2 regions of the Clostridium pacaense genome follow, and region 1 is predicted to be linked to the other one. Evidence: predicted binding sites of a transcription regulator. Region 1 holds the regulator's gene; the other holds the start of a gene.
The links. Region 1 encodes Rex, which represses fermentation and respiration genes when NADH is low (regulators of the CRP and FNR family bind a similar motif). Its sites were predicted from a motif close to ATTGTTAANNNNTTAACAAT; they were not measured.
Positions count from the first base shown of each region.

Region 2: fucO (lactaldehyde reductase) is a predicted target of Rex. The motif match lies at 2,188-2,207, and genes of this name have one in related genera.

Region 1 covers NZ_JAJFEB020000001.1:402,465-406,900, reverse strand. The annotation lists gene abc-f (ribosomal protection-like ABC-F family protein) at 1-1,282, opposite strand, end outside; gene LK536_RS31555 (redox-sensing transcriptional repressor Rex) at 1,557-2,219, shown strand; gene LK536_RS31550 (NAD(P)H-hydrate dehydratase) at 2,292-3,833, shown strand; gene alr (alanine racemase) at 3,856-4,436, shown strand, end outside.
Region 2 covers NZ_JAJFEB020000003.1:205,571-210,006, reverse strand. The annotation lists gene LK536_RS37050 (carbohydrate-binding protein) at 1-741, opposite strand, end outside; gene fucO (lactaldehyde reductase) at 977-2,125, opposite strand; gene LK536_RS37040 (TetR/AcrR family transcriptional regulator C-terminal domain-containing protein) at 2,355-2,912, opposite strand; gene LK536_RS37035 (methyl-accepting chemotaxis protein) at 2,974-4,436, opposite strand, start outside.

The sequences.
Region 1 (4,436 bases):
GGGTATTGCGGATCTGGGTATTATTCATGTCAGGATAGGTATCCTGTATCTCCTCAAACAATGTCTTGTCCATGTGCAGGACCTGGTGTTCCTGGTCGTAATAACCGATGTGCACCTTGGAACCCAGGCGGATTTCGCCGCTGTCAGCCTCCAGGAGGCCGTTGATGATTTTTAACAGGGTGGTCTTGCCGGTTCCGTTGTTGCCTATGATAGCCACCCGTTCCCCGCGTTTGATATCAAAATCCACGTGGGAAAAAAGGGTCTGGGCGTCAAAGGATTTGCTTAATTCCCTGACCGTCAGCACATCATTGCCGCTGATTACATCCGGCTCCAGCCGTATATCCATGGAATCGTCAATTTCCACCGGTTTATCCAGCCGCTCAATCTTATCCAGCATCTTTTCACGGCTCTCTGCACGCCGGATGGACTTTTCACGGTTAAAGGATTTAAGCTTGGTGATGACTGCTTCCTGATGCTTGATTTCCTGCTGCTGGTTTAGATATGCCCTGATTTTGGCATCCCGGAGCATGGCTTTCTTGTCGCTGTAGGCGGAATAATTGCCTGAGAACATGGTCCCGATGCCGTTATCCAGCTCCACAATCTTGGAAACCACACGGTCCAGGAAATAACGGTCATGGGCAACGATGATCACGCTGCCTGAATAACCCTTCAAATAGGTTTCCAGCCAGGCAATGGACTCCATGTCCAGGTGGTTGGTCGGCTCGTCAAGCAGCAGTACGTCCGGCTTGGTGAGCAGGAGCTTGCCCAGGGAGACACGGGTTTTCTGACCGCCGGAAAGGGTGTTGATGGGCTTGGTAAATTCGTCCTCGCTGAATCCAAGGCCTTTTAATACGCCCGTGACCTCGCTTTTATAAGCATAGCCATTGGCCAGTTCAAAGGCATGGTTTAAGCGGCTGTATTCCGCCAGCATGGCTTCCAGGGCATCGCCTGAGGCGGAATGCATCTTAAGCTCCAGGCTGCGGATCCGCTCCTCCATCTGTATGACCGGGCGCTTTACCTCCAGAAGGGCTTCGTAAATCGTGCTTTCGCTGTCCAGGTCCTGGTGCTGCGCCAGATAACCTATGGTGGAGCCCTTGCTGAGGGCCACAACGCCCTCGTCTGCAGCCAGTTCGCCGATGATGATTTTCAGAAGGGTGGTCTTGCCTGCGCCGTTAATGCCCACAATGGCCGCCTTTTCGTGGTCTTCCAGGTGGAAGGAAACCTGCTTTAAGATATGTTTGTCACCGAAGGACTTGGTTATATTGCTGCATGATAAAATCATGGTTAAACTCCTTTGCATTGTACACCGGCGCCCCATCCGGGCGGGGAACCGGGGCGCTGTCTTTACGCGCTTATATGGGAAGGAAACCCGCATATACCGCCTGTTTTTCAAGGCTCCAGACCGCCGGGATTTCCACATTATACTTTCACCAGTATAATATAATAGGAAAATTTTTTCAAGAACATACTGAAACGTGTTTGACATTTTTTTGACACTTGTTTATAATAGAACCATTAGGTATTTATAGAAACGCGTAAGGGGAAGGTGGAACACAATGGAACGCAAAGAGATATCAAAGGCGGTAATTTCAAGATTGCCCCGCTATTACCGCTACCTGGGTGAACTGATTGAGGAGGGTGTGGAACGCATCTCTTCCAATGAACTTAGCGCCAGGATGAAAGTAACGGCATCACAGATCCGTCAGGACCTTAATAATTTTGGAGGATTCGGCCAGCAGGGATACGGTTATAACGTCAAGTACCTGTATGCCGAGATAGCAAAGATTTTAGGGATTGACCAGCAGCACAACCTGATCATCATCGGGGCTGGCAATCTGGGGCAGGCCATTGCAAACTATACGAATTTCGAAAGGCGTGGATTTGTCATCAAGGGCATGTTTGACATTAACCCCAAGCTGATTGGCCTGGTAATCCGCGGGATTGAGATCCGCTCCGTGGATGATCTGGAGCACTACATCAAGGAGAATGAGATTCAGATAGCGGCCCTGACCATTCCAAAGACAAAGGCGCCTGAGATTGCAGACCGTCTTGTCCAGGCCGGTATCAAGGCAATCTGGAACTTTGCCCATACTGATCTGGTGGTTCCGGATGATGTGGTAGTGGAGAATGTCCATCTGTCTGAAAGTCTGATGCGCCTGTCATACAGGGTATGCAGCATGTACGACCAGAAGACGGAAGAGGGAAAAGCATCAAAGTAAGAATCAGCCGGCAAGCAAAGGAGCCATTCTTTATGCTTGCCGGCCTTTGCTTTTTACAGGAGGTAAATGCGGATGAGAACACTGGTAACGGCAAAACAGATGAAGGCGGTGGACGCCCATACCATCCATACCATAGGCATACCGTCCATGGTCCTGATGGAACGGGCGGCCCTTTGGGTGGCAGAAGAGGCAGAGGCCCTGGCCGGACAGAGGGATGCTGTCTGGGCGGTGTGCGGCACCGGCAACAACGGGGCGGACGGCGTGGCGGCGGCCAGGATGCTTTATCTGAAAGGATATCAGGCTTGTATTTACGTGGTGGGGAACCTGGAAAAGGGGACAGAGGAGTTTAAGGCCCAGGTATCCATTGCGCGCAGGCTGGGCATGGAGGTCAGGCCCTGGACCGGGGCAGTGGATGGGGAGTGCTGCCTTCTCATTGACGCGGTATTCGGCGTGGGCTTAAGCCGTCCCATCGAGGGGGAGTACAGACAGTGCATGGAAATGCTGTCTGAAAAGAGGATTCCCCATACCATCGCGGTGGATGTTCCCTCGGGAATCCATGGGGACACGGGGGCTGTCATGGGCATTGCGCTGAAGGCGGATGTCACTGTCACCTTTGGCTGGGAGAAGACCGGAACAGCCCTTTATCCGGGCAGGGAATACGCGGGCAGGGTAAAGGTATGCGATATCGGATTCCCGGAAACAGCCCTTGGGGCCGTGGCGGAGGCAGAGGAAGGGTGTGGATACGCCTTCACCTACGGGCCGGAGGATCTGGCTCTTATTCCAGGCCGGCCCGCCTATTCCAATAAGGGAACCTTTGGGAAGGTGCTGATTGCAGCAGGGTCGCGGAACATGTGCGGCGCCGCATACCTCAGCGCCCTGGCTGCCTACCGCACCGGCGCCGGGCTGGTTAAGCTCCTGACCGTGGAGGAAAACCGCCAGATCCTTCAGGAACGCCTGCCGGAAGCCATCATCGTCACCTACACGGCGGACCAGCTGGTTTCGGGCAGGGAAGAGTTCAAGCGCATGATTGAGGAGCAGATGAACTGGGCGGATGTGGTGGTGCTGGGGCCGGGACTTGGCAGCGAACCATATGTGGAATACCTGGTGGAGGATATACTGACCAGCGCCTTTGTGCCTGTGATCATTGATGCGGACGGCCTCAATGCCATAGCCGGGCATCCGTACCTGACCACCTACTACACGGAAAACATCATAATCACCCCCCATCTTGGGGAGATGGCCAGGCTGACAGGGGAGGGCATCGATGCCATCAAGGAGAATCTGGCCGGGGCAGCGCTGGAATATGCGGGGCGGTACGGCATTACCTGCGTGCTTAAGGATGCTGCCACGGTGGTGGCAGGCAAGGACGGGACGCTCTACATTAATTCCAGCGGCAACAGCGCCATGGCCAAGGCCGGTTCCGGCGATGTCCTTACGGGTATCATCGCAGGCCTCGCGGCCATTGGCATGGAGGAAGAACAGGCCGCCCTGATGGGGGTCTACCTTCACGGCAGGGCAGGAGAGGCGGCAGCCAGGCAGACAGGGCAGCACAGCCTTCTGGCATCGGATCTGGCACATGCAATCGGGAGGGCTATGGAGCCCGCGATGGAATGAGACAAAACAGGAGGCAGATAAAATGAAACCATACAGCAGGGTATATGCGGCCATCCATCTGGATGCGGTGGCTGCCAATATGGAGGCCATGAAGGCAAACCTCCCGGCTTCCACGTCCATGATCGGCGTGGTCAAGACAGACGGTTACGGACATGGCGCAGTGCCGGTTGCCAGGACCATTGACCCGTATGTGGACGGATATGCCGTGGCATCCGTGGACGAAGGCATCATCCTGCGCCGCCACGGCATACGCAAGATGATCCTTGTCCTGGGCGTGACCCATGAAAGCCGGTTTGAGGACCTGGTTCAGTACGATATCCGTCCGGCCATGTTCCGTTACGGGGAGGCCCAAAAGCTGTCGGCTGTTGCAGCCGCCATGGGGAAGAAGGCCAATATCCATCTGGCAGTGGACACGGGCATGAACCGCATCGGCATGAAACCGGACCAGGAATCCGCTGACATGGTATACAGGATCAACATGCTGGAGGGAATCCGCATTGAGGGCATGTTCACACATTTTGCAAGGGCAGACGAGGCGGATAAGACCACCTATGGACTGCAGTTTGGGAAATATAATGATTTTGTGGAAATGCTCGGCAGCAG
Region 2 (4,436 bases), on a different contig from region 1:
TGACGGGTCATCTGCCTTTATAAGCCGACCAAAGCTAAGCCAGGAAATCCCCTGCCGCTTCAAGGGAATGACATGCGGCTCCACGCTCTTCTCCAGGCTGACAGTCTCCTCCGTCCCATCAGAGAATGTGAAGGTCACGCTTTCCCACCAGTTATCATGGGGGAAATCCGCCCTTGTATAAAGTACAATCTTATCAAAATCCACCGGACGTCCGAAGTCCAGCGTCATCTGTGCATCATCCTGCTGGTTGATTCCCCATGACTCATAAGGCCATTTTCCATGGGACAGGTTAGCCGTCACGCCGTCAATGGCGTTGCGGGCAGCGAACACGGCTTCCCCCCTGGTCTCCACATTCGCATAGGCATGGGGATAATATCCATGTTCCCCGTGCTGGTCCATCACATTCTTTGCCAGGTTTTTGTAAGCTCTAATCTCATAGTCAGCAGCATACCGGATGGTCAGGTAATGACGTTCCCCTGTAAAGGATTTCGGATTATAGGATGTCTTTTTTTCTGCAAATGGTATGTCATAGGCCAATACATCCTCCGTTGCATAGATATAGGATTCATCCATTGTATCGTCTACACGCACAATATAAAAGCGGTTCTTCTCGGGCAGGCAAAACTCAATCCTGTCCCCTTCCTCATACTCCCCTTTCCAGGCCAGGACTGCCTGTGAGGCCCCCTCCATGGACGCCTTCATCTCATTATCTTTGTTTAAAACTGTAATTTTAAATGCCATATATGCCTCCAGATATTTAGAATGTTTTATAGATTGTATCACATGGCCGTGGAAGTTGCCATGTACATTTTTCATGGTTAAATACAATTTATCCTTCCCGGACCAGCATATCCAAATAAAGCGGATACAGCGCCCTGCCGGCGACATATCCGCTTTATCATCTAACTTGTCTTATCCGTTATCCTGATACTTATCCCCATATGGGACTTCCAAATCCCCGGTCCTTGTCCGGGTATTACATCAGTGACAGATACAGGTTCTTGATGTCCTCCAGGGTCGGATCCTTTGGATTGCCCGGACGGCATGCGTCATCCATGGCTGACTGGGACAGGAAGTCCACGTCCTCCGGCTTAAGGATTTCCTTTAAATCAGCAGGGATGCCCACATCTGCGGACAGCTTCTTCACTGCATCCACGGCTGCCTTGCGGTACTCGTCCTGGCTCATGTCCTCCACGCCTTCAACGCCCATTGCGATAGCAATATCCCTGAACTTGGTTCCTGTGCACGGCGCATTGTATTCCATGACAGTCGGAAGGATGATTGCATTGGCAACGCCATGAGGAGTATCATATAATGCCCCCAGTCCATGGGCCATGGAATGGACGATTCCCAGACCACAGTTGGAAAATCCCATGCCGGTAAGGTACTGTCCAAGGGCCATACCTTCCCTGCCCTCGGGCTTGTTCTCTACAGCATCGCGCAGGCTGCGGGCAATGACCTCAATTGCCTTTAAATTGAACATATCCGTCATTTCCCAGGCTCCCTTGGTGGTGTAGCCCTCGATTGCGTGGGTCAGCGCATCCATTCCGGTTGCCGCGGTCAGTCCCTTTGGCATGGAGGACATCATTTCCGGATCCACCACTGCAACAACAGGGATATCATGTGTATCCACACATACGAATTTACGCTTTTTCTCAACATCCGTGATTACGTAGTTGATGGTAACCTCTGCCGCGGTTCCGGCTGTGGTTGGAACTGCAATGATTGGAACACATGGGTTCTTGGTAGGTGCAACGCCCTCCAGGCTTCTCACATCCTCGAATTCAGGGTTGGTAATGATGACGCCGATGGCCTTGGATGTATCCATGGAGGAGCCTCCGCCGATGGCAATGATATAATCAGCCCCGGAAGCCTTAAATGCAGCAACGCCTGTCTGTACGTTCTCAATGGTGGGATTGGGTTTGATATTGGAATAAATCTCATAGGCAAGGCCTGCGTCCTCCAATACCTTTGTCACCTTGCTGGTTACGTTAAACTTAATCAGGTCCGGGTCAGAGCAGACAAATGCCTTCTTGAATCCTCTTGCCTTTGCCTCATTGGCAATCTCTGCGATTGCGCCTGCGCCGTGATAGGATGTCTCATTTAATACAATTCTGTTTGCCATGATTTACCTCTCCTTCTCTTATAAAATGCGTCCGGAATGTTCCGCCGCAATTGCCTGTTTCATTTGTTAATATTATAACAACGGCAGTGGAAAAATAAAAGTGACAAACATCTCTGTCTGTCACTTTTTCTCTGTTTTTGTGCAGCTTTACTATTTTCATTGTGTACTATTACCAGTTTGCTTCATTGACCGGTTTACGCTTTTTCCATGATTCCGACACGCGCCAAAATCACAGCAGTTTTAAACGGTCAAACACATTTGCCAGCTTGGGCGGCATGGCATCCACCAGTTTGGCGGACATGGCCCGGGGAGAATCCTTCATGCCTCCCAGGACCCATTTTACCGTCATGTAAACCGAACCCTGGCAGTACATTTCCAAAAGGAAATGCAGCTCCTGGTCCAGCGCCCTGCTGTCCTTCCTCGCCAGGAGGTCTGTATAGAACTGGAGAATCAGTTCAAAATCGTGCTCTTTTAATGAATTCCTGTCGTCTGAGCGGAACGCTTCCGTGAAAAACACCTTTTCATTGACTATGAATTCAAACTTCTGTGTCAGGCTTTCGCCCACCGTGTGCCCCATCCCTATCTGTTCAAAGGACTGAAGCACCAGCTTATCAAAATACCAGTTTATCAGGTCATATTTATCCAGGAAATTCCTGTAAAATGTCTGCCGGGTAACGCCGCAGCCCTCCACAATCTCCTTGACCGTAATCTTATCCACGGGAGCTGACTTCATGCATTCCTTCATGGAGGCTGCCAGCTTATATCTGGTTTTTTCCTGTTTGTTCATCTCAGCCACGGTATCCCCTACCCCCTTTGGATACCATTATACTAGAAATCCCCTGCACCTGCTACCTGTTTTTGAAAATGCTTACCATCGCCTTCCACATCTGTACCAGTACGTTCCACATCCTGCGCAGCGGGCTTTCTTTTGCCTTTGCCACCTCTGCGTCCGCGGTCTTGGCCTCGTCGTCATCCACACTGATTTCATCGGTCCGCAGGACTATCTGCAGCGTCTTTGGCGGCCGGTTCTTATCTGAAGTAAATGAAACCCGTTCCGCGGATGGATCCATGAACAGGAACCGGTTATCCGTGTCGAATTTGTCCAGTTCATTGTCAATGGTATCCTTCATGGTGCGTCCGGCCTGGCGCATGGCGGTCGTGCTGTCAAATATGCTCAGGCTCTTGTCTAAAAGCTCCATGCTGCCCCGCAGGCTCTCACGCGCAGCCGCGTCAAAGTCGTCGCTGCTGTCCTTTAAGGTGTTCTGGACAATGGTCATGGTGCTGATGCCATTGTTGAGCGCTTGTGTTGTCCGGCTCACCAGTTCCTTGGAATCGTCCAGGGTGTCCTGTAAATCCGGATAATAGGCATCCAGGGAATCGTGGAGCGCGGTCAGATCCTCGATGAGGATATCCAGGTTATCCACGATTTCCGCACTGTATTTGGCAGAGTCCGAAGTATCATCCATAAGGTTGGACATGAGGCCGGAAAGCTCACTGCTCTTTTTGGATATATCCGTCAGCATGGACTGCCTGCCAGCTAACAGTTCCATCAGCGTCTGCATATCCACCGGGACCTCGGGGGCGCTTACCAGGGGTACATTGTGTTTTTCAATGGCTGCGGTTTTTCCTGATTTGGAAGCGCTGGAAAGTGCTGTTACTGTGATGGTACCAGCATTGGCATTGGCGCTGCTATTGGTGTTGGCGCTGGCGATGCTATTGGCGTTAACGCTGGCGTTGGCACTGGAGATGCTATTGCTCCGGCTTCCACTTGCCTGACCAGACTTTCCTACCGTGGTTCCGCCAGCCTGATTGTCTTTAGCATCCGTGGTTCCACTTGCCTGGTTATCTTTTCCATCGGCAGAACTGCTGGCCTGGCCAGCGTTACCGCCTGTAGTTCCACTGCTTGGGTTATCCTTACCGTCCGTGGTTCCGCCGCTCTGGTTATTCTTTCCATCGGTAGTCCCGCTTCCCTGACCAGCGCTTCCGTCCGTGGTTCCGCTTCCCTGATCACCTTTCCCATCGGTAGTCCCGCTTCCCTGGCCAGCGTTACCGTCCGTGGTTCCGCTTCCCTGATTACCTTTTCCATCGGTAGTCCCGCTTCCCTGGCCAGCGGTTCCACCCGTGGTTCCACTTCCCTGACTGTCTTTCCCATCCGTAGTTCCGCTTCCCTGGCCAGCGCTCCCGTCCGTGGTTCCGCCACCCTGGCCAGCGCTCCCATCCGTGGTTCCTCCACTTCCCTGGCTGTTCCCATTACCAGTCTTATCATCCGGGTTCCCGGCTCCATCCGTACCCTGGCCGCCTTTATTGCCCT